2 regions of the Halalkalibacter sp. HAAS-P014 genome follow, and region 2 is predicted to be linked to the other one. Evidence: riboswitches for the same ligand, from Rfam matches in the RefSeq annotation. Region 2 holds a riboswitch; the other holds the start of a gene.
What was found. A riboswitch is a leader RNA that binds a small molecule or an ion and turns the genes downstream of it on or off. The one in region 2 is predicted to bind cyclic di-AMP.
Positions count from the first base shown of each region.

Region 1: linked by a shared signal. The riboswitch ahead of AC1FXZ_RS09745 (potassium channel family protein) and the one ahead of AC1FXZ_RS21155 (potassium channel family protein) in region 2 are both predicted to bind cyclic di-AMP.

Region 1 is NZ_JBWQTV010000011.1:219,959-235,513, forward strand. It holds gene AC1FXZ_RS09705 (TRAP transporter small permease subunit) at 31-564, opposite strand; gene AC1FXZ_RS09710 (hypothetical protein) at 965-1,240, opposite strand; gene AC1FXZ_RS09715 (hypothetical protein) at 1,261-2,034, opposite strand; gene dctP (TRAP transporter substrate-binding protein DctP) at 2,137-3,234, opposite strand; gene AC1FXZ_RS09725 (ROK family protein) at 3,759-4,952, opposite strand; gene AC1FXZ_RS09730 (cell wall-binding repeat-containing protein) at 5,094-6,413, opposite strand; gene AC1FXZ_RS09735 (heavy metal translocating P-type ATPase) at 6,466-8,928, opposite strand; gene AC1FXZ_RS09740 (cytochrome c biogenesis CcdA family protein) at 9,144-9,878, opposite strand; cyclic di-AMP (ydaO/yuaA leader) riboswitch at 10,109-10,261, shown strand; gene AC1FXZ_RS09745 (potassium channel family protein) at 10,322-10,987, shown strand; gene AC1FXZ_RS09750 (sensor histidine kinase) at 11,053-12,462, opposite strand; gene AC1FXZ_RS09755 (response regulator transcription factor) at 12,467-13,156, opposite strand; gene lgt (prolipoprotein diacylglyceryl transferase) at 13,315-14,169, opposite strand; gene AC1FXZ_RS09765 (F510_1955 family glycosylhydrolase) at 14,385-15,284, opposite strand; gene AC1FXZ_RS09770 (alanyl-tRNA editing protein) at 15,454-15,555, opposite strand, start outside.
Region 2 is NZ_JBWQTV010000032.1:1,110-15,988, reverse strand. It holds gene AC1FXZ_RS21195 (ATP-binding cassette domain-containing protein) at 1-277, opposite strand, end outside; gene AC1FXZ_RS21190 (GntR family transcriptional regulator) at 363-1,040, shown strand; gene AC1FXZ_RS21185 (hypothetical protein) at 1,347-1,568, shown strand; gene AC1FXZ_RS21180 (sodium:solute symporter family protein) at 1,689-3,128, shown strand; gene AC1FXZ_RS21175 (hypothetical protein) at 3,140-3,739, shown strand; gene AC1FXZ_RS21170 (hypothetical protein) at 3,946-4,143, shown strand; gene AC1FXZ_RS21165 (DUF2269 domain-containing protein) at 4,140-4,658, shown strand; gene AC1FXZ_RS21160 (TrkH family potassium uptake protein) at 5,276-6,616, opposite strand; gene AC1FXZ_RS21155 (potassium channel family protein) at 6,620-7,324, opposite strand; cyclic di-AMP (ydaO/yuaA leader) riboswitch at 7,350-7,493, opposite strand; gene AC1FXZ_RS21150 (ion channel) at 7,576-8,604, opposite strand; gene chrA (chromate efflux transporter) at 8,757-9,884, opposite strand; gene AC1FXZ_RS21140 (chromate resistance protein ChrB domain-containing protein) at 9,899-10,321, opposite strand; gene AC1FXZ_RS21135 (Chromate resistance protein ChrB) at 10,318-10,749, opposite strand; partial or broken gene AC1FXZ_RS21130 (transposase) at 10,877-11,200, shown strand; gene pdxR (MocR-like pyridoxine biosynthesis transcription factor PdxR) at 11,319-12,698, opposite strand; gene AC1FXZ_RS21120 (FMN-binding negative transcriptional regulator) at 12,844-13,452, shown strand; gene AC1FXZ_RS21115 (SRPBCC family protein) at 13,618-14,094, shown strand; gene AC1FXZ_RS21110 (cysteine hydrolase family protein) at 14,194-14,757, opposite strand; gene AC1FXZ_RS21105 (Lrp/AsnC family transcriptional regulator) at 14,876-14,879, shown strand, end outside.

The DNA.
Region 1 (15,555 bases), on a different contig from region 2:
TCGACAGCACCTTCCTATCTACTTTTGCAGCTATTGGATCGTAGTAGTTTCAGATTCGTCTTTTTTATTCTTTGAGTTAGTTGCGATTAGGAAAAAGTCAAGCAAAAGTCTTATAGCCAAAAATGTTACTCCTATGAAAAGAACTAATTTGGCCGGCCAAATGGGTATTCTTATTAACCCAGAACTATACTCTTTTCCTATAAAAGAAGATATGGTGGAAATCCCTGTTTGCCACGCAATGACACCGATGACAAGCAGACCTATCAGGGTACCAATTAAGTCAAGAACATTTTTATACTTCGCTGGCAAAGAGCTTGTGGCAACTTCGATCACAACATTTTGATTTTGAGCCTGTACATAAGGAAAACCAAGAGCAATCATTCCAATAAATGAATATGTTACTAATTCGTAAACAGCCACTATAGGCACATTGAATAAATTACGAGATAATACATCCAATGTCACCATGAACATGACAAGCAAAGCAATGATTCCTGCAACTAATGCAAAGAAATATTCTACCTTTCTTAACTGATAATCTATTTTCAAAAAAAGTAGATTCATGAGATCCCTCCCGTACGTTAATGTCTCTCAAATCGTTTAGTATCGTCCAACAATTCATTATTTTCTCTTTGGAAAAAAGAATCTTATTCAAAAATATAAGAATAATATAAGTTCCAAAATATTTGTAAAACCTTCAATGTTTCATACTCTATTTTCTAGTACGCTCTTATAAATACTGAATATTCAAATAATTTTTTAGCTTCAACACCTTACTAAATGAGCTCTTAAATATAATATTTTAAAATAGTTGGCTTTCACTCCATCCTTCCACGAACAACCAAATGTTCGTGGAGAGATGGTAGCAATAACCGTTCAAAAGATTTGATCTTCTACAGCCCCTCGAAGAGAAGAGTTTCTTGTAATATTAGTAACTTTAAACTGTCCTTTAAAAAATATCCACTTATGATTCTTTTGAAATAGCTTCTTCCCTCATAGCAGCCATTGTTTCTGTTAATTGCTCTGTCGACAATTCGCCTTTAAGTGAATCTTCTGACATCTTTAGTGACATTTTTAAAAAATGAACTCCCACGTCTTCATCTTGTATCATTTCATCCCACAACTTTTGTAGATCCGACTGATACTTATTAATTTTTTCTTTATCAAGTGTTGAATCAGTATCTTCTAACAGTGAAGTGAGCTGAAAAACTTGTTTACTCCAATTTTCAAAATCGAACATATTATACACCGACCTTATGTTTAGATATTTGGATAAGGAGTTGTTCTCTCCGCCCCTAGCAAATTCACTTCATTTGACTGCAATATCATTGTGTTTTTAAGACGAGTATTATGCAACTCTAATAGTGTTCTTCGTTTATCTGCATCCCCACAATACTTAATCATGATATCTCTGCCAACTGCAATATGACGTGGTTCATCATCTACTACCTCTTTTTTAATTCCCTCACGCAATTCTTCTGGCATTATCTGAGCTGTGATGTTTTCTTCTGGTGATAAAGTTCCGTAACCAAGCAAGTAAGGTAAAGTCACTTCTGAAGTCAATTGCAAGTTTATAGCAATTTTAGTTGGATCATCATAATCACTTGTTGATTGAAATTGTTTCAAGACGTCAGGTTCAACTTCATAATCCTGAATTCTAGAACTTCCTCCGTATTTCTTAGCCCATTTCCCCCAGATTCTTTGGTGCTTGACTTCATCAATGATCTGTTGGGCAAGTCTAATGCGTATCCCTATATCATCAGGGTTACTTTCGAGCAACACAATTTGTTTGGAAGGTGGATGAACCCCTAGATAGAATTCACGCCATCCGATTCGCGAACAAAATTTCATTAAATTCTGTTTTCTCTCCTCTTCACCAAGATTAACTTTCTCCCAATTATTAACATGATAAAACGCTTCAGCAAATTGGGTAGATTTATCAATTATTTTTTGTGTAAATTCTTCGGGTGTCCATTGGTTCAATTCAGCATCACTCAACTCATGGTACTTAGGCAATTCAACAGTGGTTTTCATAGGATCATCCTCCAAATAATTTAAATTAATTTTATAGTTATCTTGGCACTCAAAAATGTGATCTTTTCAAAGAGAGGCCAACAATTTTTAACGTAGGTTTGTTTAATAAGGAATTTCTTGCTCATACTTTTCAATTAGTTCAACAAAGGTATCCAAGACTTCTTGACCTGGCAAACCTAGATCTTCTTGTTCTTTCACCCATTCTTCCCATACATGTTCTGCTGCTATTTCTCTAACTCTATTTACATCCTCTTCCGAAGCTTCATTGACGATAACGCCTTGTTCAGCATATGTTTGCGCTGACCTTTCATCCGAATCAATAAAAAGTTCATGGTGCATTTCAGCATCAAAATCCTGTTGAACTCCGTCAATAATTTCTTTGATATCTTCAGGCAAAGATTCCCACACATCAAGATTCATGCCAATAATGCTAGTTAGCCCCGAAACTGGTAGTTCCCAAACAGAATTAATTACTTCATCAACCCCAACGGCAACTCCCCCTGAAAAATTCATGAGCATGCTGTCAATTGTCCCTCTAGACATAGCTTCATAAGCTTGTGTTTGTACCATTGGAACGGGAATCATACCAAGTCCTTCAGCCAGTAAAGCCTGAGATCTACCGGTTGTCAAAGTTCGTGATCCTTTTAAATCCTCAAAACTAGAGACATCTTTAGTTGACAGAACATGGTATTGAGGAGCGGCATATATCCCTATTTTTTTCACACCATGACGTTCCCATTGTTCTTTAACTGCAGGTTCTTCTTCAAACAAAGTATGAAGTGCTTTAGTGACGGTCCATACGTTTTCGTAAATAGCCGGATTAGTCGAAACAGTACTTAAAGATACCTTCCCCGATTGCAATTCCGGGATAATAAAGGCAACATCTGCTACCCGGTTTTGAACCGAATCAATTGTATCCTCTGCATCTGTCAATGATCCGTTATAAAACCTTTCAAACTTGACTCGACCTTCACTTCTTTCTTCAATCTCATCTAACAAAGTGTCAAAACCAACAGTAACCGGAATTCCCTGCGGTGTATAAGTACTTGCCGTCAAATGAATAACTTCCGTTTGCTCACTTGTGCCTTCCCCTTTGTTTTCTGGCCCTTTATTAGATGATTCTGAATTCGCTCCTGCAGAACATCCACTGACAATTAACATGAATACGATATAAAACAATCCTACTTTTATTGTTTTCATCAAAATCTCCCCTCCTCTTAGATCTAAATTGTAAGTGCTTACATTTTCTCGAAATAACAATATTTCATTTTAGATTCTTAACCCCCAAACCACCTCCTTACTAAAATCAATTCAAAATGATTCATTGAAATTATAAGCGCTTACATTTTTTCAGAAAAACATAGTTCTATATTTAAAAACTCGGAACTTACAAACCTATGTATAAACTACTTTGATTTTCATTATATTACTTCAGTTCATTCCCTTATTGATGTTGATCGCATGTGCTACATATTCATGGTCAGTCTTTATTTCTTTTCCTCCAATTACTAAATTAGTTTGCATAGATTACTCCTTTTTTATATTTTAATTTCTCTTTATTAGTATAAAAATCATCACTAAACATTTTGACCGTTTCGGTAATAAATGAATAAAATAAGAACATTCACTTCGTTCATATCTTTACTTTTTCCCCATTCGGACTTAATTACAACTTCATAATATATCGAATTTGCAGAAAAGTCAATATATTATGAAGGGTTTTTTTACAAAGTTTTTGGAAAGTATGACTCAAAGAGAGTAATACACGCACCTACAACCATCGCTCTATTTTTCCTTTTTCCTGTTGTGAAAATATGGTTGTTTCCTTTATCTTTTAAATTTTGTAATGCACTTTCTACTACTCGATTGTAATAGCCGTCAAAATTATAAATTAAAGGACCATTAAGAATAATTAATTCCGCTTGAAAGATGTTAATTAAATTAGATAAGCCAATTCCTAAAAAATCAGCTGTATTCAAGATAATTTCTTTTGTTTTTTCATCTCCTTGCTTAAAATATTCGATTAGATCATTTACTGATGCTTGTTGAACTTGTGCATTACTTAGCTCCCCAATTGAATTATTATTTTTTAGCTCTTGAATAATCCCATTAAATGAAGAATAAGCAACCAAACATCCTCTTTTTCCACATGAACATGATTTCCCATCAAAGTTTATTATCATGTGCTCATAATTATAGTTTTGTCCTGGCAAAACGGCTCCATTGAAGATAACTCCACACCCTAATCCCCAAGCACCAGAAATTAAATAGAGGATATTTTTATGCACTGCATCATGTGCCTCATATTCAGCAACGACTGCTGTTTCCGTGGCTAATTCAAGCATTACCTTCACTGGAAATTCATTTTGTAACATTTCAACTACAGCTGTATTTTTCCAATTTGGGGCAAGAGCCGGTTCTCTAACTATAATCTTTCCTTCTTCCCTATCTATTGGACCAACAGTAGCAAAACCTATACCTAATAGATGTTCAATGTGTAATTTATGATCCTTCATTAATCTACTTATAATGCTTTTAATCTTGTTCATTATAAAATCTAGGGTATGGATGGATGTTATAACGAAGCTCTCTTCTTCAATAATCTCATAACGTACATTACATAAAACAACTTCTACAGCCATTCTTGAGATATGAATACCTATAATATAATCCTTTTCTAGCACGATATCATAGTAAGTGGGAGGTCTTCCGATAGAGGTATCACCAATCCCATACTCTCTTAAAAAGTTATTTTTTAATAATTCATCAATCATTCTGTTTAGTTTTGTTTTTTTGATTTTTGTAAGTTCCATTAGTTTTGCCTTTGTTATCGGTCCGTTTCTCTGAATAAATAGATACAATTGCTTTAATTCTTGTATTTTTGATGACTCACTTTCTAAAAACTCTTTAAGCAACATATAAACACACCCTTTAATCTTGTTCCTAATTAACATATTAACAAAATTATTCCTATTGTGGACAAAATAAACTTTAAAAGTGAATTTTCTTTAATCCCCACACAAAAAAGGAAGGCTACGTCGCCTTCCTTTCTATGTCAATCAATGTCCATGTCCTCCATGATCATCACCACTAATTGACGCGATTTCTAATTTTTCATCTAGTATCCCTTGGGTTGTAAATGTGATCATATCGAAAGTTCCGATTACATACCCATGGTTATACGGTCCCTCAGTTGGATCTTCACTAAATGCCGGCTTTAAACTGGCTAGATAGTGATAAAGTTCAGTTGGAATATTTCCTTCATCCAACCAAATCATAGGTGCATGCTTTCCTAAATGAGCAAAAGGAGCTGCAGCAATCGCAAGTTCTGGTGTTGCTGTAGATGAAAAAACTAATCCATGCCCTGGACTTTTAATTCCCCAACCAAAGCCAGTTTCAGTATCTTTAAAAGAAGCAAATTCAATTGATTGTGAAACTGGATTATCTCCTTCAATGCGCAGTACTGTTCCATAAGCTTCTAATTCATCTGCAATGTCTTTAGAGATAATATCTTCAGGTCCAATAAGATAAATCATTACCCCATCCTCTCTCTTAGTAAGAGCATCGGCAGTTTCTTGTGGTATTCCATCATTATCAACATATAGCAATGATTCGTTCATATGAGCAATCCAATTTCCTGCTGGAATTGTATATTCTTTTGCTTCTTCTTCTGAAGAGCCAATAATTACACTTGGGTAAACTTCATGAATTGTTTCCGAAAATACTTCTTCAATCTTACTAGCAAAATCAGCTGCATTTGAACCTTGAATTTGTTCAACGGTATAATTATCTAATTTATTCATTTCCCCGTCTGGAAGATCGCCTACAACTAGTACTTGAATTCCTTCATTATTGCCTTTTGGTTGCAAGCGATCAAGTTCGTTTGCTACATCCTCTGAAATTTCTCCATCCCAATAAAGTAATGGGCCATCATTCGGATGATGAACTAATGTTAATGCCGCTAAAGAGTACTGCCACTGATCAAGTGGTGCGAGAATAACTGTTCCTGGTTGATTTTCTACATGAGTTGCTGGCCAAACTGTTTGAGATACATGAATCGACAGTTGAATCGGATTTTCCTCATCTAATCTTGTAATGTTTTTTGTATTCGCAACTTTCAATCCTTCTATTGCCAAGTCATTAATATGTTCTGGAGCCTTTGCAGCTTCTTGTTCGAAATCATTTCGATCGTTTGTAACGACTGGTGATTCATGATCACCATGATCTCCTCCATGTTCCACTTCTTCAGCATGATCGGCGCTATGACCATTCCCTTGAGCTACATCCTCTTCTTCCCCTTGAGTACAAGCTGCAATAAAAAGACTGACTAGTAACACGGTAAAAAATAAACCAAACTTACTAATTTTCCAATTTTTCAACCTTATTCGTTCCTTTCTAAACAAAAATGTAAAACAGTATTTTAGTATTACACTAAACTGCTGATTTGAATTTTTTTAGTCGTAATGTGTTTAGGACAACTGATACAGAACTAAATGCCATCGCTGCCCCTGCTAACATTGGATTTAGAAGAATTCCAAATAGTGGATACAGTAAACCTGCGGCAACTGGTATTAGGACAATATTGTAACCAAATGCCCAACCAAGGTTCTGCCAAATCATTTTCATCGTTGATTTCGATAGTCTAAGCGCAGTTACGACACTTGTAATTTCACCTCTCATTAACGTGATGTCAGCCGTTTCCATCGCAATATCCGTTCCTGTACCTATCGCGATTCCTATATTCGCTTGCGCAAGAGCTGGAGCATCATTAATACCGTCACCTACCATCGCGACTACTTTTCCTTGACCTTGTAACTTTGTTATTTCTTCTGCCTTATGCTCAGGCAATACCTCTGCAATGTAGGTTTTTATTCCTGCTTCCTTAGCGATCGCTTTAGCGGTTCGCTTGTGATCCCCTGTTAGCATAATGACCTCAATTCCCATGGAATGTAGAGCCTCTACAGCTTGAATAGTACCTACTTTTAATGTATCGGCAACGGCAATCACACCTGCAAGCCTGCCATCAATCGCTACATACATAGGTGTTTTTCCTTGATCAGCATAGTTCGTTGCTTTATCTTCGTAATCCCCTAAATCAATTTTGTATTTGTTCATTAATTTTAAATTTCCAACTAAAATTTCCTTATTATTGGATGTAGCTAGTAAACCATGGCCGATGATTGCTTCAAAAGAGTCTGTCTCATTAATAGCAAGGTCTCTAAGCTTTGCTGCCTCAACGATCGCTTCTCCAAGTGGGTGCTCTGAAGCCGTCTCAACTGATGCTGCTACTTGTAATAATTCATCCTCTGTTACCATATCAGTTGTGATGATGTCCGTTAGTTTTGGCTTCCCTTCTGTAATCGTACCTGTTTTATCTAACACAACTGTATTAATCTTATGGGCACCCTCTAGGCTAGTAGCATTTTTAATAAGAATGCCGTTTTCAGCCCCTTTTTCGGTCCCAACCATGATTGCCGTAGGCGTTGCTAAACCTAGTGCACAAGGGCAAGCAATAATGAGCACAGCGATAAAGGTCGTCAAAGCAAAAATAAGACTAGGATCTGGGCCGACAAAATACCAAACGATAAATGATAAGACAGCGATAATCAGAACTGCTGGAACAAAATAAGCAGATATCAAGTCAACGACTCGTTGAATTGGGGCCTTTGATCCTTGGGCTTCATTGACCATTCGGATAATTTGAGCTAGCGCCGTTTCCTTTCCAACTTTTGTTGCACGGAAGCGAAAACTCCCCGACTTATTAATGGTTGCACCAATCACTTCATCTCCAGCTGTTTTTTCAATTGGAATTGACTCACCTGTTAACATCGATTCATCAATTGTTGACCTTCCCTTTATGACAACTCCATCAACTGGAATTCGCTCTCCAGGCCTTACAATTACCTCATCGTCAATCTTCACGTCATCAACTGAAATTTCACGTTCCTGCCCTTCCCTTATCACTCTTGCGGTTTTCGCTTGTAAACTCATCAACTTCTTGATCGCTGTAGAAGTTTGCCCCTTCGCCTTTGCTTCAAAGTAACGTCCAAGCAAAATAAGCGTTGTAATGACCGTCGTCACATCATAATAAAGCTGATAAGGAAAGCCCATACTACTTAGCTGAGTGGGAAATAATGTCATTGCCCCACTGTATATCCATGCTGCCGATGTTCCCATTGCTACTAACACATTCATATCAGCTGAACCATTTTTCAACACTTTATAGCTGTTTTTATAAAATCTCCAACCTGGTACGAGTTGAATGTAACTTGTTAAAATGAGTAAAAATAACGGATTCGCTAGAAATGCAGGTACCCATGCACCCCAATCATGCATCATATGAGGAATGCTACCAATTAACACAATCGTCGTTAATACTCCTGCTACCGTAAAATCTTTTAAGAGCTTTTTCGTTTCTTTCTCCTGATCATCATTCTCTTCCCTCTTATCGTCTTCATCAATAACGGATGCCTCGTATCCTATTTTGGCGATTCGATTTATAACAGCATCTTGGTCCAATATTCCTTTTTCTCCTGTAACCTGTGCTTGATTGGCAGCTAGATTAACATTTACCGATCGTACACCCTCCACTTTTGAAATTACCTTTTCAACACGATTCACACAAGATGCACATGTCATCCCTTTAACCGACAAGAGTACTTTTCTTTCTGTTTCATCTTGATCAATTCGTCTTGCTTTATAACCTGCCTTTTCAATCGCTTTTACAATTAATTCTGAGGATAAAGATGTTTCGTCACCTTCAACTTGCGCTTGATTAGATGCTAAATTAACCGTGACTGAATGCACCCCATCAACTTTAGATATCATTTTCTCAACACGATTCACACAAGACGCACATGTCATACCTTGAATAGAAAACATCATTTTACTCATGCTTACACCTCCCTTTTACAAAAGATTAACTGAATCATATTATTCTTAAATCTTACCGAATAAATGTGAAGATTTTATGTGATTATCCTCACACAAATGATATTAATTGGTGGTTTAATTGAGACAAGCATAGAAGGTTCAATTGTTACATGCACATTGTTTCTGTTTAAGTGGGAAAAGCATAGCATGGTACTGCACCCCAGCCTTTTACCTGCTTACAGCCCCCAATAAGCAATAGTATCTAGAACCCCCAATATAATTAAAAAGATTCCTGCAAATTGCTGTATCCTCTTTCCGATCGTTCTTCCTTTTTTCATAAATGCTCCACTTAAACCAAATGTCCAGATCAAATACATCGTAATGAATAAAGGAATCGAAGTACCAAACGAAAACACAGTTGGCAAAATAAACCCATATGAAGTAGAAAGTGTTAATGGCATTAACAAGAAGAAAAAGATAGAGAACATTGTTGGACAAAATCCTAAGGAAAAACTACTGCCTAATAGAAACGCCCCCCACTTACCTCCTTTTTTTCCCTCTATCATTTTTGAATTAAGGCCTATTGACCATTTCCACGTAATTACACCAACTAAATATAGACCAATTAAGATAAAAATAGGCCCAAGAGTTTTTCGGATCCAAGGAAGATAACCAATTAGGTCTTGTTGAAATTCTGCCCCTAATATCCAGACAATCAGCCCTAGTCCTGAAAAAACAACAACTTTTCCAAATTGAAAGAAAATCACCTCTGACCAAGGGATGGACTTTTGAATGGAGCGATTCCCATATAGGGTAATCGCTCCAATATTCCCTGTAAACTGACATGGAGCAGCAGCAGCAAGCACTCCTATAACAAACGCCGATAGAATTGGGAGGTGCTCGGTACCATACGTCAGTTGAATTAATGGGTCATATAATAATCGGCTAATGGCATTAAATACATCATACATACTACTAACCCCACTTTATTAAGTCACAGAATCTTTTAGTGAAAACTTAATTCATCCGTAACGATATTAACATTTATTTATTAAGAAAATATGAAGAAGCCACTGTGCAGTAAAAAAAACAGTATTCGATCAGCGCACCCAACTTTTACAAAATAGTTTATTATTGCTGATAACCAGTAAAATATGTATTGACAAGCTGAAGAAAGAGGAGTAAATTCTCTATTAGTTAAAACATATAGAAACTTTTAATCAATGTACTGGTAACGAGGTAACCGATTCTTGGTGGCTAAATTACCACCTTTGGGTGAATTTTACTTAGTAAGAAGGGATTCTCTCAGTCCCTAATCCGACAACTAACCTAGTCAGCTTTATTTTTAGAGAGAAGAGGCATAGACCATTTCTTTGTGATGGTCTATTTTATTTTGCAAAAGAGGTGGAGAAATATGGCAAATATAAAAAAACAATTTGCTGTTATCGGTTTGGGCCGGTTTGGAGGTAGTGTTTGCAAAGAGCTATATAAAATGGGACACCAAGTATTAGCGATCGATAATCGAGATCATAAGGTGAATGAGTTTGCACAATTCTCTACTCATGCTGTAATTGCAGATTCTACTGATGAAAACTCATTACAATCTCTAGGTATTCGCAACTTTGAAAATGTCATAGTTGCAATTGGAGACAATATTCAATCGAGCATTTTAACGACTCTTGTATTAAAAGAGATGGAAGTTGAAAATGTTTGGGTGAAAGCACAGAACGCGTATCACCACAAAGTACTCGAAAAAATAGGAGCAGACCGAATTATCCATCCTGAGCATGATATGGGAGTTAGGATCGCGCAACATTTAACTTCCGAAAAAATTGTTGATTATATTGAGTTATCTGATGAATATAGCATTGTTGAATTATTGGCAACTAGCAAGGTACATAATCGCTCACTTATAGATTTAGATGTTCGTGCTAAATTTGGGTGTACGATCTTAGCGATTAAACGTGGAGAAGATATTAATGTCTCGCCATTTCCAGATGATGTAATTTTTGAAAAAGATATTCTCATTGTCATTGGACATAAGAGCGATCTAAAACGCTTTGAAGATGATGGATTGTAATGATATGGAACCAGAAACGTTAATCCAAACAGCCATATATATCAAAAGGAACTTAAACATCCTATTTAAGTTCCTTTTTGAATACGAGACTTAGAATTATATAGTCGAATTTTGAAAACCGTTCCTACATTTAAAGAACTATTAACATCAATTGTCCCCCCATGCAATTCAATAATTTGTTTGGTAATTGCTAATCCTATTCCACTGCCCCCATGCTTCGTAGAACGTGATTTATCCACCCGGTAAAAACGTTTCCATATGTGTGGAAGGTCTTCAGCTGGAATCCCCTCCCCATTGTCTTCAATTATAATTTGGATTTCATCTTCTGACTTCTCAATTCTAATTTCAATTTTCCCGGATGTATTAGTGTGACGAATACTATTCATTACTAAATTTAATAACGCTCGTTCAAATTTATCCTGATCTATTTGAGCAACAACTTCTGGTTTATTGGAAGATACAAGTAGCTCTATTTTTTTATCAGCTGAGGCAAGTTTTGCCTTCTTAGTTGTTTCATGAATAAACTCTACCAAATCAACTTCTTGAATATTCAACGGAACCTTTCCTTCTTCTAGCTTCATTAGCTGAAAAAGATCTTTCACAAGTCCCTCCATACGAATCGCTTCTTGATAAATAATTGATGCCTGATCTTGAACAAGGTCTGGTTCTAGCTTTTGATCTTTTAACAAAGAAGCATAACCTTTAATATAGGTCAAAGGTGTACGGATGTCATGAGAAACATTAGTAAGAAATTGTTGCCTTGTGTCTCTATATTCTTTCAATTGTCTAGCCATCGAAGAAATATCTTTTAATAAATGATCTATTTCATCATTTCCTTTACTTGATAATTGTACATCAAAATTTCCTTTCGCGATCTCCTTGGTTAAATTTTGTGCATTCGTTAGAGGTAACGTTACCCTTTTTGATAAGAGAACAATTAAAATACCTGATAATAATAATGTGATGAGTCCCATAAACGTTGTAATAGCTAGAAGCGTCCACCGAGCCTCCTCAAAACTACCTGTGTCTTGATCTATAAATAAATACCCTATCACTTCCCCCTCAATTTCAATCGGTTCAAACGCCCAAATATGAGGGATATGTTCTTTCATTATATTAACAAATTCTGTTTTTTTATTAGCATATGCCAAAGTATCCAAAAGCCAGTTTTGATAAAGGTCAAGCATCTCATTCGATATTTGTTGAGTACTTGCACTAACATTGAAATCAGCATCAAACACAATAAATGTATTCTCTTCGTTTCTTTGCTCCATTATAATTACATGTTCAATTGTTTCTTGGAACGTGTGTGTCTCTAAAATCTCACGATGGGCATCAAGTCTAAATTCAATATCCCTTTGGAGTTGATCTTTATAAAATGTTTTTGAAAGGATATAAAAGGACGTTCCCATTATACAAACAATCATTAGAGTTGACGTAAATACAAGCAATGCTAATTTTGTCGATAATTTCATTGGATCAATCCTTCAATTGTGGAACTTTGTACCCGATACCCCAAACTGTTTCTACTACTGTTTTTTCAACCCCTGCTTTTCGTAATTTATCACGAATATTTTTTATATGGGTATCAATATTTCGAAAATCTCGATCATCGGACTCGTCCCATACAAGAAAAAAAAGTTGTTCTCTTGTATACACACGTCCAGGGTTTGAGAAAAGATGAACAAAAATTTGATACTCTTTTTTTGTAAAAGAAATCATGTCTTGGTTATAAACAACCATATGTTGCGACTGATCGACAGTAATTCCATACATCCCTTTACTTTTTCCTGCCTGCAGAGAAGGGTCTGCCCGTCTTAGTACGGCATTTACTCGAGCAACAAGCTCTTTCGGTTCAAACGGTTTTGTAATATAATCATACGCCCCAAGATTTAACCCTTCCACTACCTGATCTGTCTCCCCTATAGCAGAAATAATAATCGTTGGGAGTAGACAATTGCGTTCGCTTAAATTCTTTAGTACTTCAAATCCATCCATCTCAGGCATCATAATATCGAGCAACATCAAATCATATTGATTTCTCTCACATAATTCAAGTGCTTCCTTTCCAGAATTAGCAGTTGCTACTTCAAATTCAGTTGACTTAATACATAGTTTCAGTAATGCTTGCATTTGTTGTTCATCATCGACAATGAGTATATTCTTCATTGTTCTCACCTCATTAATTGTAAATAATTATAACAAGATTCTTACAGCCCCCTATTATTATAACAATATTTATAATTATTAATTTCCAACCATTCTTAATAAGAAAATGCTGACCAAAATGGACAGCATTTGTTCTTATTTCAAAAGAAGAAATTTTCTTAGGAAACTTTTTTCTTTTTTCTTTTCTTTTTACCTTGTTTATCAGTATCTAAATATCCCACCGTCGCTAATCCCTTTGTTCGACGATACACCCAAGCAACAATTGCACCGACAATTAGAATAATAGAAATGACTTGCGCCGTACGCAAAGCATCTCCTATCATTAAATTATCTAACCTCATACCTTCAATATAAAATCGCCCGATAGAATACCAGATTAAATAACTGTAAAAAATTTCACCCTGCTTTAGATTAAGTCGTCGAAGGTATAATAATACGACAACCCCTAACAAATTCCAAATTGATTCATATAAAAAGGTCGGGTGGTAATAAGTACCATTAATATACATTTGATCAATGATAAAAGTAGGTAACATCATACCCTCTAGAAACTCTCTCGTTACTGGTCCTCCGTATACTTCTTGATTCATAAAGTTACCCCAACGTCCAATTGCTTGAGCAATTAACACACTTGGTGCTACGATATCTAGTAATTTCAGAACCGGTATATTTCGTTTTTTTGCAAAAACAACAGCGGTTAAAGCTCCACCAATTAACCCCCCGTGTATCGCTAAGCCTCCCTCCCAAATAGCAAAGATTCTTAATGGCTCATCGACGTAATGTTCGAATCGAAATATAACATAGTATAATCTAGCACTAAGAATCGAGATAGGTAAAGCCCAAATAAGAAAATCAGCAAACGTATCCTTTGGCAATCCTCTCCTACCCGCTTCCCTTGTTGCCATAATATAACCGATAGCAACTCCTAAACCAATAAGTAAACCATACCAATGAATTGTTAAAGGGCCTATCTCAAGAAATATTGGATTTAATGGTTGAATCTGTTCTTCCATTCTTTTCCTCCTCTTTTCCTATTAACATACTGAATCATTTAAAATACTTTTTCACTATTTGATTGTACACAAAAAACTTTTTATATTCTATTTAAACGAATTATTCCATGGTAAGCTCTACATGATTACTTTATACACCAGTTAAATGAAGAAAGGATAAACGCTATATAAACTTCATTTATCCCTCTACAAATTTTCTAAGAATATTTATTTTTTTACCTTACTTGCCCTTCTTCTGCTAACACTTCCCATGTTTCTCCAAAATCTGATGTTTCAAAAATACTTTGCATTAATGACCCTAGCACCAACTTTTGATCATCGGTTGGGTGATTGCTTATATACATTACATAGTCATTTTCTAACTCAAAGTTTAATGATTTCCACGTTTCCCCAAAATCTTCACTGAAATACAAACCCTCTTTTTCACCCATAAGATATGCAACTAACTCTTCTGAATCAGAATTAACTGTTCGTAAGGCACTTGCACTAAATTTGCTTTCTTTTACACTCCAGGTCAGCCCTCCATCGGTTGATTCATATAACCCTACCTCAGTTCCCGCTAGTAAATGATCTGGAGATTGTGGATGAGTTGTAAGGGAAAGAACTTCAGCTAATGGTACCGATAGTCCAGTTACCTCAAGCATGTCCCAGTCATATCCACCATTGTTTGATCTGTACATATTTGAATTGTATACGTCAATTCCATACATGATTTCCCGGTTCTCCTCGTTTATATGCAATAGATGAAAATCCACTTCTTTATATAGCGCAATCGGTTCCCATGTTTCTCCTGAATCATAACTAATGATGACTCCTAAAGGATCAACTAAGTCTGACTGAATACCAGGGTGGCCACTTGAAATCATAGTTTCCTTATCTTTGATTGTATACCCCATGAAGTCGTGCTGGTGTTCAGGTTCACCCACTAGATCCCAACCATCCTCATTAATAGTAATCAGGCCATGATGCGTAGCTAAAAACACACCCTCACCACTTTGGGAGTACTCCAAACCATGAATATGCGTAAATGAATCAACCTCGCTTAAATCATTTGAACATGCTGTGAAGATCAATAGTAAAGCAATAATGCCCATAGTTATTATTCCTGTTTTCATTAATCTGTCCCCCTCTATGATAATTCTCTGTCTCCTCTCACTTCTCATAGTTGTCTACTTTAACAAAGAATTATGAAGAAATGATGAAGGTAATAGAACTTTATTGATTACATCAAATGTCATAGGAAAATCACCGGAATTACCATTTCAATATTATCTTCCATAAAACTTATCCTATATGATGAATTATTTCCTTCATTAAATGTTCGGGTGTAATGACCCGATCTCCTCCACCTTGAGCAAATGCCGAACTCCCCCCACCTTTGCCATT
Region 2 (14,879 bases):
TTGGTTTAGGCAGTAAAGCAAGTAAAACAGCCAGACGTTGCCGTTCTCCTCCTGATAGGGATTTTACAAGTTGATCTTCTTTCCCCATCAAACCGAATACTTGTAAAAGTTTAGATAAATCACCGGTTTTCTTATAAAGTGCTTGCCACTGTTCACAAGCTTCGTTGACAGTAATTTTGTCCTGGACATTCTGAACACCGACCTGTTCAAACACCTCTTTACGATGCCGTATCGGCGATTTGCCTAAAATGGAGAGCAATTTAATAATTGTATACAAATATTCTTTTATATTTATATAAAGGTATATTTTAATTTGTGTACACATAGATTGTACCAGTAAAGAAAAGAAGGGAAGTCGAATAATGAGTTTATCTCCTCTAGGAAAACAAAGACTATCCACGAAAGATTTAGTTTATTTTGAGTTAAAGGAAAATATTATAGAGGGAAATTTAGAACCTGGTCAGCCAATTAATGAAGAAAAGCTTGCAAAAGATATGGAAATAAGTAGAACTCCCATTAGGGAAGCCATACAAAGGTTGATTCTGGAAAAGTTAATCATTCGCCAAACGAATGGAAGAATGAAAGTCGCTCCGATTACAACAGAAGAATTAGAAGAGATTTTTAAGGTTCGCATTATGTTAGAGGGGTTAGTAATTAGTGAAGCTACGATAAATGCTACTGATCACGACATTCAGAAAGTAGAGAAGTTAACCAACCAATTAATAGAGGCATCCCAAAATAAGAATGGGGGTGAGGTTGTCAATCTTGGTAGTCAAATTCACTCATTGTTTTATGAGATTAGTGGGAATCAAACTGCTATCAATTTTTTAAACCAACTTAAGGATCATATTGCAAGATATCGTCGCCTTGCTCCGAAAGAAAGTGATCAAAGAAGTAAGAAGGCTGCATTAGAACATGAAGAAATTACAAATGCTTTTATTGAAAGGGATCATATTAAAGCGGAATATTTAATGAAAGAGCATATAAAAAATAGTCTTTATGCAGCCAAAAAGTCTATTCAAAATCACAAGAGAAAGTAAATTAATATAGGAGCACTCTGAGGATTAGCTATTATCAGTTAAATTAATCAATGTCTTGGTGAATTGATTCGAGTAAATGCAGTATGTCCAAGTCCTGTAAAGACAAAGATGAAAGAGAAAACTAGTCTTGATTAATTGCAGCCAGTTTTTTTACAAATGATGTTCAGAATATTAGTGATATTTAGGTGTGTTGAAGCTAATATAGGAATTCCATTAAATTAGTCCGTTATTTCTTTTGAGAACCACATTACTGATGGAAGTTAGTTCAACAAAAATAAATATTTGATTAAAGGAGGATGGGAGATAGTGAGACAAAAGAAAAATATTTTCAAAAATCCAGGCATTATTATGACTATGATCATGTTAGCGATTGCGATTTTTGTATTTGCTTGGTTTCCGACACATACAGGTTGGTTAGGAATACCTGTAATTAATTGGTTAATGGTTATAGCCTTTTTTATATGGGGCATACAATCAATTATTTTTATTTTTTGGGTAGAGAAGGTGGAAAAAAAGGACTCAAATTAAGTTGACAGATAATCGCACAACGATATCGTAACTAATACAAATTTAATAGTTAAAATGATCTTATTGTCCCTGATTTGAAAGATAGTTTTATATCTTAATATAGAGGATGTGAATGATAGTATGCGACCAATTGAAACATCGGTGATAATTATTTACTTAATTATAATGACAGTTATCGGGATATATTTTGCGCGAAAAGCTCTATCATCAGAAGAGAACTATTGGTTAGCAGGTCGATCAATAAATGGATTTGTTGGATCATTTGCGATATTTGCTGCTGTAGCAAGTGGTGGCTCTATGTATGGAGCAATTGGATCAGGGGTAGCTTTTGGTGTTCCATTCTATTTAGCTACTGGATTAGGAAGTGTAGCATTATTTCCATTTGCGTTATACCTTTTTGCTGCACAAATGCGTAGATCTGGAGTGACAACATTACCTGAGTATTTTCGCAATAGGTTTGATAAGTCCGTTCAGATTTTATCTGCTGTATTAATTATAATACTAATGACCATATACATTGTTCCTCAATTAACAACAGTTGGATATGTGGGTTCCTATGTTTTAGGGTGGGATTACGCCTTGACAGTTATTATTATAGGTGCAGGAATGACTTTGTATGCCTCTATTGGGGGTATGTGGGCCATTACTTATACTGACTTGATTCAGGGTTTTATGATGGTAGCCGGGATTGCACTATTAGCTGTAATTATTATATTTGACAGTGGCGGAATCCCTAATATTGTTAATGCAGCATTAAGTGTTAATCCAGAAGCATTTGATACTACCTTACCATGGTATAGCTATTTTGGCCTTTTCTTTGTATTTTTATGGTTTTCAGTCGTGACCCCTACAGCGGTTATGAGAACTTTAAGTGCGAAAAACGCGAGGCATGCAAGACTATCAATGGTAGGAGGAACATTCTTATTTATATTACTTTTCTTAACAGGAGTGTTTGTTTTACTTGCTGGTATTAGCCTTGGTGATACGATCGGAAATAATCATGATTTAGCATTTTTGACTGTCATCGAGTATTATTTACATCCTGTAATTGCAGGAATTCTCTTAGCTTCAATTTTAGCTTCGATCATGTCCTCAACGGATGCATTTCTATTATCGATTTCTTCCGGAGTAGCCCATGATTTATATAAAGGGCATATCAATACAAATGCATCAGAAAAAAAGGTTACAAAGATAGGCTTAACAGTTATGCTATTAGCCGCAGCAATAGCAATCGTATTATCGTTGAATCCTCCACCATTATTACACGTTATGATTGCGATGATTGGCGGGGCTATGGTTTCATGTTTCAGTGCACCTATTTTATTAGGCCTATGGTGGAAAAGAGCAAACAAACACGGAGCATTAGCAGCTATTATTGGAGGTATGACTGTATACCTTGTTGCCATGCAAATTCCTGGAGGCGTTATTAATGAGGTAATGTATGCGACCCCAGCATCCTTTGCGCTAATGATTATTGTCAGTTTGATGACACCTGCTCCACCTGAGAAAATTCAAAGAGACGTAGAATTAAACCATTCAGCGCTTAAAGACGCACAATAAGGGGGATGTAAGTGAGTATTCCAGAATACCAGAATGAAACAGTTCGGATCATAACAGCTAAAAAGGAAAAGGCTTTTTCGTTACCCAAACTAATATATAAAAATTTATCGTTAAAGGACCGCCTAAACAGAAAGATTAACCTAGAACATATATCTAATGGAATAAAACAAGAATATCTCTACTATCATCCTTTTTGGCTTGCGAAAATATTGGTTTTTGCTTCAAGAAATCCATTCCCTCCTAAGGTTACACCACGTATGGTATTTATTGACGCAATTACAGGATATCGAGGAATAATAATGGATGTGCCCTTTGTAAAAGAAAGAACAGTGAGGTCTAATCAACTACTAGATCCTCATATATTAACAACTGATGAAGCGACAAAATATATTCAAGATGTACAGAAGAGGCAAATTAATAGTATGTATATGGTAAAAAAACCAACATATAAAATTAAAGAAGTCACATTAAACTATACTCAATTCTGTAGGGTGGAAATTCAAACAAATTTAATTAATAAAGAAATGTTGTTAAATGTGAACACTGGAGAAAATGAAGTTTTTCTCCTTAAAAAAATGAAAGAGCAGGAAATGGCTGCACAGTACAGATAGACTGGTAATAGAATATCCTCTAAAAAGACGATTGCTTTCAAAGTGATCGTCTTTCGTATTTGACTAAATATTGCGCAATAAAGTCTTCACTTTTATATGACTTTGTGAAAAGATGTACTAAGCTAACGGCCTCTTAGTGCAAGGTGGCTTAAAAACATTGCTATAATTAAATTATATTTAATAACCACAAATTGGAGAGGATATTCATGACTAAACACGAAGGACCACCACGTACACCACGGTGGGTAAAAGTCTTTGGGATAATTGTTATTGTTTTAGTTTTATTATTTGTAATTTTGAAAGTGACAGGTATTGGTGGAGAACATGGTCCCAGTCGCCACTTTTCACTTAATGGTGTTGGTTACGATGTTTCGTTAGTAGAACAAGGTAGTAACGAGTCATGATGATGACAACACGCGTCCGAAAATTTGCACTTTTGATACATATCGTTTCTACCCTTGGTTGGATTGGAGCTATTGCTTGTTTTCTTGTGCTTTCTATTGCTGGTTTGAATAGTGAGAATGAACAGGTGGTCAGTGCATCTTACCTATCGATGGAATTGACTACGTTGTTCGTCATTGTTCCGTTGAGTATACTCTCTCTGTTAGGTGGTCTTATACAATCGTTAGGTACAAAGTGGGGCTTGTTCCGTCATTATTGGGTTTTGATAAAATTATTGTTAACGCTGGTTGCAGCTATCGTCTTGTACTTACAACTGGAGCCAATTAGTTATATTGCAAATGTAGCAGCAGAGACGACATTATCCAGCACCGATTTCCGTGGGGTAAGACAGTCTCTTGTTGTACACGCTGTTGGTGGATTGTTGGTATTACTTGTGGTTATAACGTTATCCGTATACAAACCTCGTGGAATGACTCACTACGGTTGGCGAAAGCAGAACAATAGTAAGAAAGGATAAGTGAGGTAAATAAAACTCAATTTTCATGTTTATAAAATTAGAAATAGTTTTTATTCAACAAAGTCTCCATTACCTTAACAACAGGAACAGTCAGAGCTGTGGTTGTTCCTGTTTAATTTAATTCAATTTTTATGAATTGAAACGACTTACAAAAAGTGGGTTCGATAAATATAAAGAAAACCAACTTATTTAAAACTATTGGCTTATTATTATATTTGGTCAGTTTTATTCTGATAAAGATACAAAAAATTAGTTAATTATGTGGTTTGGTCTTATGAAAGTAACGGGTCGATAGCTGAATAAAGGTTCTGAACGATTTGAATTTTCTTTTGGTGGTATTTTAAAATCGGTTTAATTCCAGCAATTATTGTGGTTATTATTATCTTATTAAACTTATAACCTGATTTTCCGATTCTCTGATGAACAATTTTTCTTCAGCTAACGGGTAGTGCATTCAACAACACCCACCCCTGTTGTTGTGGTAAATGAGGTCATTTGTAGTACAAAGAAGGATAGGTAAAGCAGATATTTCCAATGCTATCCTAACCTATCCTAATTCTTTTACCCTTTATATGTGTGTAAGAGGCTTTATTTTAATTAAAAGTTTAGCTATAACACTACCCTGTAAATACCTCTCCATCTGGGTAACGGATGCTTGATTTTTGAGCCCTCGCTAATGAGAAAGCCAATGTTAATGGCCCGATTCGTCCAATAAACATTAAGAAAATAATAACTTGTTTTCCTAAAGGAGATAATTCTCCTGTTAACCCCATCGACAGTCCAACAGTACCAAATGCAGAAAAAGCTTCAAAGACAATCATAATAAATGGAGCATTTTCTGTAATAGTCAGAGCTAGGATAGTAAGGAATACGGCAAACAAACTAATCACAACAATTGCTAATGAACGGATTATCATTTGAAGTCTAATTGTGCGTGCAAACGCTACAGTGTCATTTTTTCCTCTTAAGAATGTGATAACAGCCAGGACAATAACTATAAATGTTGTTAATTTGATCCCACTGCCTGTGGAAGCACTTCCTGCTCCTATGAACATTAGCAGCAGTAAAAAGACAATCGATCCAGAAGTCATGCTGCCGATATCGATTGAATTAAATCCAGCTGTCCTAGGTGTAACTGCTTGGAAGTAAGAAGCCCAAAGCTTATCAGCGAGATCTAAGGCACCTAAAGTAGCTGGGTTGGCGTATTCTAGTGTGAAAAGCAACATCATAGCTACAACATTAATGACTAATGTGCCAACTAACATTAATTTCGAATGTAAGGATAGTCGATGAAACTCTTTTGTGTGCCATAAGTCAGACAAAACAGTAAAACCAATTCCACCGGTGATAAATAGTAATGTAATAATAATGTTTACAGCAGGGTCTCCAACGTATCCCATTAAGCTATCAGACCAAAGCGAAAATCCCGCATTATTAAATGCAGAAATGGCATGAAAAATACTTGTATAAATGCCAAAAGCCCAACCGTATTCCGGAACCCAACGAATAGAGAGTAATATAACAGCAATAAACTCCATTAAGATAGCGAAGATAAATAAAATCTTTACGAGACGTACAACACCGCCAATGGAAGTTTGATTAAAAGCTTCTTGTACTAACATCCGTTCTTTTAACCCGATTTTTTTTCCTAATACAACGATAATTAATACAGCGAACGTCATTAATCCTAATCCACCAATCTGAATGAGTATCATAATCACTACTTGTCCAAATACCGTAAAAGCTGTCCCAGTGTCAACAACCACAAGACCTGTAACGGTTGTAGCGGAAGTAGCTGTAAATAATGCATCGATCCAGGCGATTGGCTCTGTTGTTGCAAAAGGAAGCTTTAATAATAGTGTTCCAATCACAATAGCTATAAAAAAACTTAGAGCTAACGTTTGTGGGGGGGACAAGTGAATTCGACGATTTAAAATACCTTTTTTAGGAAATGACATGGTTTACATCCCTTCTTCCTCAAACCGTTTTAAATCTCTTTTGTGCCCAATTACGATAAGGACGTCATTTACATATATCATATCCTCAGGGAGTGGGGATACATTAATCTCCTCTCCATGTTTGACGGCCAAGATTGTACAACCAAACCTAGCACGAACATCTAAATCAATAATGGAACGGTTATGGACTTTGTTGGTTGCTAGTAATTCAACTATGCTATATTCATTAGATAATTCAATATAATCAACAATTTTTTCTGAGGTTAAATGCTGGGCAATCCTGATACCCATATCATGTTCAGGGTGAATAATTCGATCGGCACCTATCTTCTCTAGTACCTTATGATGATAGGCATTCTGTGCTTTAACCCATACGTTCTCAACTTCCATTTCTTTGAGGACAAGGGTAGTCAATATACTTGATTGGATATTATCCCCGATTGCGACGATTACGTACTCAAAGTTCCGGATTCCTAAAGATTGCAATGACTTCTCATCAGTCGAGTCCGTGATAACAGCATGTGTAGAGAATTGTGCAAACTCATTGACTTTATGCTCTCGATTATCGATAGCTAAAACTTGATGTCCAATTCTATATAACTCCTTGCACACACTACCACCGAAACGCCCCAACCCAACAACGGCAAATTGTTTCTTTTTATCTGCCACCTTTTCCCACCTCTTTTTGTGCAAAATAAAATAGACCATCACAAAGAATGGTCTATTCCGACCCTTCTCTCCAAAATAACGCTGACGAGGTTAGCTGTCGGATTAGGGACTGAGAGTATCCCCTCTTACTTAGTAAGATTCACCCCAAGATGGAACATTTCCACCAAAGTTGGTTCCCCCGCTCAAAATGATTAAGCGACTAAAGGTTACTATTTAATTTAACTAATAGAGAATTTACTCCTGTAAGGTAAGGTTGTCAATACTTATTGTATAAATTTACAAATTGCATTTTAGTTGGGTTTCATAATCTTCTGATAGGATTCTTTGGTACAGATGGCATAAAGCTCTGCCTCCTTAGGAATAGACTCTCCTAGCTTGTTTAAAATTTGAAAATCATTCCGATCAGAAATTAAATTAGCCCCAAGTTTTTTTAAATCTTCAAAAGCATCGTTATATGTTTTCCAAATTTGTTTTTTGGTGATTTTACGTATATCGACACCACTTCTTCTACTTAGGAGTTCCATAATTAGCTTGCTTGATCCTTTATCAACAGCAGCTTTTGCCATTAAATCAGATAAGGCTTCATCAGCAATAATAAATTCATCTACATTCGCATGCTCGAAGTTTGAAATATGCTTTTCTTTAAGAATCTCAACAATGGTATAAATCTCTTGCTTCATCTCTACTGCATAACTCTCAATGGCTGATACAATCAGAAGTGACTGTCCATCTGCAGCGACAGAGTTAAACTCTTTATCTCCTGTAAAAATTAAAACAGCTTTTGCCTCAAGTACATTTGCCTTTTCTAATGTTTCTATATCAGTTGCGTCACCTTGTATATATGAAAATTTATCACTCTCAAAGGGAGATTTCGGTAGTGAATCGATCACAAGAATCTTTGCTTGGTCATCGATTTCTAAGATCTCATTCATAGTATGTTTAGCTTTATTGGACCAACCGATAATCACGTAGTGACCTTTTCCTTTATAATTCAATTTTCCTTCCTCCTTTAATTTTCGTAAAAGCCCAAAGCCTTCAACAATTTTACCAATGACAATACCGATTAAACCAATTCCAAAAAAGTATAAAAATAAGCCAAATATCTTACCTATTGTGGTATTTGGAACGAAGTCACCATAGCCTGTTGTCGTAACAGTAGTCATAACATACCAAAATCCGATGAATGGATTTTCAAACATTTCAGGTTCCAACCAATGAATTATAAAAGAACTGCTAATTAAAAAAACGACCGTTATCAATAATAATGTTAGCTTTCGGATGTTGACAGCTATTTTCATTATTTCAAATATCATTAACATATAAATCCCTCCTTTTAGATAAGGTTTCCAAAGTTAGCTTCGTTATAAGCTACATGAGCTAAAACCATAAAAAGTGTCCTCTTAAAGTAAAGGCAGGATAGTTCAATAATGATAATAGAAAAATCTGTCCCAGTTTGGAACAGATTTTATTATTATAAAAAGATAAGCAAAGTTCCTAAAGCTAAAGCTAAAAGGAATACTTGCCATATTTGCCATTTGAATTTAAATAAGAGTGCAAGTGTTACAAATGCTATAATAATGCTTCCCCAATCATAAAATACTTCTAACGAAAGTCGTATTAAAAAACTAGCGATAAGACCAACAACTGCTGCACTAACACCTGCTAAGTATAGTTTCAGCTTCTTGTTTTCTCTAATTTTATCGAAATACGGAGCGCCTAACAGCACTACTAAAAAGGCTGGTAAAAAGATAAAAAAGGTTGCTAATGTAGCTCCCAAAAAACCATATGCTGCAAAACCTACGAATGCTGCTACCATGATTGTGGGACCGGGAGTTAATTCATTAATAGCTAAACCATCAATGTATTGTTCAGTTGTTAGCCACCCATAATTATCAACAGCTTCAAATTGTAACAACGCTAGAACCGTATATGCTCCACCAAAGCTAAGTGCACCCACTTTTAAGAATAATAGGGAAAGGCTAGTTGGTATTGAAGCTGTTCCCAAAGAGGCTACTGCAAAAAGTGGAATACTGTTAACGCTAAATACTTTATTGTTAAACGAACGAACTAATAACATATACACTAATCCCATAACCAATAGCAAAAGGATTAAATCGATTTGCGTAATAAACGTTAAAGTCAACATGAAAAGAGTAATGAATATTTTTTTACCATCTTGTAATACTCCAAACTTATTTGCAATTCGATAAAGGCTGAATAAAACAATAGCAACCATTGCGGGCTTAACACCATATAATAAGCCTTGAGCTATGTCAGAAGTTGCAGCAAATTGAAAGTAAGCCCAAGCCAAGATGGTAATTAAAATGAAATTCGGTAACATAAAACCCAATCCCGCTAAAAACCCACCTAAATAACCTCTTTGTCGATATCCGACATACATACAAAGTTCAGCAGCTTCTGGGCCTGGTAACATACCACAAACAGCAAAAGCATCTCTGAATCGTTCATTATCAATCCATTTTTTCTTTTCTACGGCGTGTTCGTGAATTATTTGTATTTGTGCAGCTGGACCACCCCAACCTTGTAAACCAATAAGGATATAGGTCCAAAAAATGTTCCAAAAACTAGGTTTCTCCACTTTTTTCTCCCCCATTAGTACTGATGACTTCTTTTTATCATTGCATACAATGCGTCATAAATGATGAATCCTCTTTCTAACGCTTCAGAATCATCTTTGCTAATTAAGCTAATCCCGTCACAAATATAATCTAGACCTGGTGCAACAGGTTCTAAAAAAACTTCTTGTACTGTATCTGCTTCATCTACAATTTGAGCTATTTTTTTTAATACAGGATCGTGCAAGTTATAGTCATTTAACAAAGAATAAAAAGAACATTGTCCATGTCTGTGTGAATACTCAGCACCAGGAATATCAAATCCTTTTGTTCCATTCGGAATTTCTGTTTTACCCTCAGGAATAAAGATAAATTCAGCTTCTCGGTCTATATAGTTTTTAATTAACCAGCAGCAAGCCATACGATCCACTCCGATATTTTTCCATGTAACCCACTTCATGTTAAATCACTCCTTCGTTGCTTGATTTTTTCACGTACTTTTAGTTCCAATGGGGACTTGAAATAATCAATTGTTTTTATTCGTTGGTATTTTTTTGACAAAGAAACTAAATCGATATCTGATTCATCTAATTGTTTTAGAAGTTCAATATAACTTTCATTGATTTGTTCAATAAATAACTGACTTATTTCTTCATCAGATAATCCAAAGAGAAGATGTGATTCCCACATAGTTGCTTCTCCACCTAAATCTTTAATTTCAACGGTTAACCATTGGAACTGTTCATATGTATAAGCGTTATTTGGTAAAAGCCATATAACATCATGTAAATGAAAAGCCCCTAAGCTTTTTAGTTTCCTCCAGACTTTTACTCTTGGAGAACTAGGTTTTCTAGGGATTTTATACGTGAGGTGTAGCCAACTTATCAAAATCTCACCTCCTATAATGTAACCACGGTTACATTATACAGAATTTTCACCTTAGTTCATAGGGCGTTTTTCAATACCTTATTAAATTATTGGGTAGCGAGTTAGTAGAATAAGAGCTGACGCTTATATAGGCACGACCGAAATGGAAAGAATTAAAACGGAATTAAAAGCTATTTATAAATTAATTGAGAATTCAGGGATACCAGAAATGTGCAAAGCTATAAGTACCTTCGAAAACTGGCAGACGGAAATTCTAAATAGCTTTGCGTATGGCTATTCAAATGGATTTTTAGAAGGGATTAATGAAAGGTTAATGATGATTATGTATATTCCAACACGATTTGAAAGAACAGATGAAGCAATGATTTACGACTATTCGAGCAAGGAGAAAACACACTTATATGGACACTTTGCTCGTCCGAATCCTCAGTCGAAAGATATAAAAAATTAAACCGTTCTTTCCATGGGCCTCATTGTTAATCAGAGAAATAAAAATAGAGGATGCAGCACATACTTCATCCTCCAGGCTTTGCCCCACCGTTGCTTTGCAGGTTGAGGGATATAACCTTTTATGACCAAGCCTCTTTTAGTAGATTTACACCTAATTCGATTTCCTCACACGTAAGATTACTGAACCCAAGTTTAATAATTGGATCATCAGAATGATTTTTTATGGAATAAATGGAGGTAGGATACACCGTAACACCAAAATAGGAGGCCTGTTCAATTAGCCATTCCTCTGAACGTTTTAGATGTAGCTTAACTAATAAGTACAAACCAGATTGCTCCCCAATAATTGATATATTTTGTTTGAATTGTTGTTGTAATTCTGAAACTAAGCATTGCATTTTTCGTTTATAAACAAGACGCATTCGTTTAATATGGCGAATCCATTCTCCATCTTCCATAAATTTAGCCATTGTAAGCTGACTAAGAAGTGAAGTGGTACTCTCAAAATGAAGAAATTGATTTTTATAACGGTTTAAAAGTTTCTGTGGTAATACCATATAACTTAAACGGATTCCTGGAAGAAAGGACTTTGAGAAATTCCCTAAGTAAATGACTCTTGTTGAATCAATGGAAGCAAGTGCTGGAAATGGTTGTTGCGTATAGCGAAATTCACTATCATAATCATCTTCGACAATAAAGCCATCCATCTTGTTAGCCCAATGAATGAGCATTTGCCTTTGTTGGATAGACATGCTTACTCCAATTGGACTTTGATGGGAGGGGGTTACATAGATTAACCTTGAAGTCATTTGTTCTAATTTTGAAAAATCACTACCTGATTCATAAACTGGTAAAGTTTCAAGCGTGAAACATTGAAATTGAAAAGCCTCCCTTGCTCCATCATAACCTGGGTCCTCTACAATAATGCTAGTGAAATTATCCTTTAAAATTTGTCCGAGATAAATTAACATTTGTTGGGTACTACTGCCTATTATAATTGCATTTGGATCTGTTTTCACTCCACGAGATTGGAATAAATATGTAGCGATTTGTTCACGCAAGCACAGTTCACCAAAGGGTTCCCCGTATCGGTAGCTCTCCGGTAATGTTAAAACTCGGTTTGCTATTCTTCTCCAAATTTTCAGGGGGAAATTGGTTTGATCTACGGCTCCTGCTCGGAAGTCAATTAGGGGTGGTGTCACAGACTTTGTTTGCTTTTTATTAGGAAAAGCTGAGGCTTTTTGAAATAAAAGTGGATCTAATTCATTTACAAAATACCCTTTTCGACCTTCTCCATGGATATAACCTTCAGCTACAAGCTGCTCATAAGCCATTAATGTCGTATTTCGGCTTACTTGAAGGGAGTCTGCAAGTTGGCGAATGGATGGCAGTGGGTCACCAGCTGGTACGTCGCCACTCTCTATAAATAATTTAAACTGCTCATAGATTTGTTTGTATTTGGGCGAGCCATCCTTAAATGCAAAAATGGCATTTTTCAATTGTAATCACCTCTGACATATTTATTTATTAATAATTGTACCTTTTTAAATGTCAATTTGCATAATAGAATAACTCATATAAATCCAAAATTTTTAAATTTCAGATAGCTACATTACAAAGGCTTTATCAAGGAGGATCTAAATCGTGTATATACCAAAACATTTTCAACTCAATGATGAAGAGATGATTTATGATTTTATCGAAAAGTACAGCTTTGCCACTTTATTTTCTCAGCACAATGGTGAACCATATGCTACCCATCTTCCACTCACATTAAATAAAGATGAAGGTGCATTATATGGTCATTTTGCCCACCCGAACGGACAATGGAAGGATATAGAAAGCCAACAAGTTCTTGTGGTTTTCCAAGGTCCTCACTGTTATATATCTCCATCTTGGTATGAAACAACGATAGCAGTCCCAACTTGGAATTATGTGTCTATCCATTTATATGGAAAGATGAAGATTATCGAGGATCAGAAAGTCATATTCGAATCTCTAAATGATATGGTAAATAAATATGAAAGTCCAAATAGCTCATACAATTTAAAGGAAATTGATTCCTCATTTATTGAAGGAATGAAAAAAGGGATTGTAGCATTTAAAATAAACATAACAAAAATAGAAGCGAAAGCTAAATTAAGTCAAAATCACCCAGTCGAACGACAACAGTTAGTGATAAGACAGCTTGAAAACTCTTCTGAACAAAACAATATACAAATAGCATCTCTCATGAAAAATAACCTTAAATAGTTTAGGTAAAGTAACCTTTAACGAAAGAGAGTATTGATAGGTGACAACATTTATTTTATTTGTTTTGGGGTTATTTTTAACGCCAGGTCCAGAAGGTGTGATTAGTATTTAAAACCGTTGAAGTATAGGAAACCGTAATACATTCGAAAAAAGGTGGTAACATTCATGAGTAACTATGGCAGTCTCCATGAAAAAGAAGGAAGACACGTTTTGGTTTTTGAACGTAAATATCTATTTAATCCTGTAAAAGTATTTCGTTATGTAACGGATCCTGATTATTTTACACAGTGGTATCCATTTGCAACTGGAGATATGGATCTTAGTGTTGGCGGAAAGATAAAGTTCGATGATGGTGAAGGGTCAATCTATGAGGCGATTATTACCGAATTAAATCTTCCATATTCCTTTTGTTTTCGGGAAGTTGATGATTTGTTAGAGATAAGAATACATGAAGTGGATCAAGGGTGCACCTTGACGTTTAGCCATACGTTTGATGATCGATCGATGGCGATATATATAGCTGCAGGGTGGCATCGATGCTTGGATGTCCTTGGTCAATTAATCCATGGTCATACAATAGAATGGGAAGATAATGCACTAGAATTACGTGAACACTACAAAAAAAGTTTGTATAAAAATTAAGCGATTTTTAGTTAACTTGCATATATGTTAGGTTTAAACATCAGCAAAAAAGGGAGATTGTAAAAAACAAACTCCCTTTCATATTAATTTGTTGCTTTTTTAGTTTTTTGTAGCTTTTTGTTGAATGAAATCCTCGGTCGAAATTACATTGGCATATATTCCATTAAGTGCGCTAATAAATGCATAATGAACCTGTTCTGCTGGTACTACCTTACCTTGGTAAGCCAAGTCTGTTGTCGTACAAGCATCTTCTATAAGTGTAGATTCAAAACCTAGCTCCATGGCTGCTCTGACTGTGGCATCTACACACATATGTGTCATCATACCTACAATCATTAGTTTGGTCACTCCGTTTTCTTTTAATTTGCTTTCTAAATCAGTATTGAAGAAGCTGTTAGGTGTATGTTTTGTGATAATATTTTCTTCTTCTATTGGTAAAACAGCCTCATTTATTTTTACTCCCTCAGTATTTGGAAGAAAGAAGCCTATACTTTCATCATTTGAAATATGCTGGACATGAAAAATATTATCATTATAATTCTGTCTAAACCATTCAAGAATTTTTCCTGCATTATCAGCTGCTTTTATTGGATTACTCAATTCCATTTTTCCGTTTGGGAAATAGTCGTTTTGTATATCAATAATAATTAAAGCAGTGCTCATTTATTTCACCTCATTAAAATATTTAATATAATACAAAGATAAATAATATTTTGATTTTAATCGATACTTTGATGAAACACTTTTATATCAATTAATTTCATACTGAAAGGAATTTTTTATGG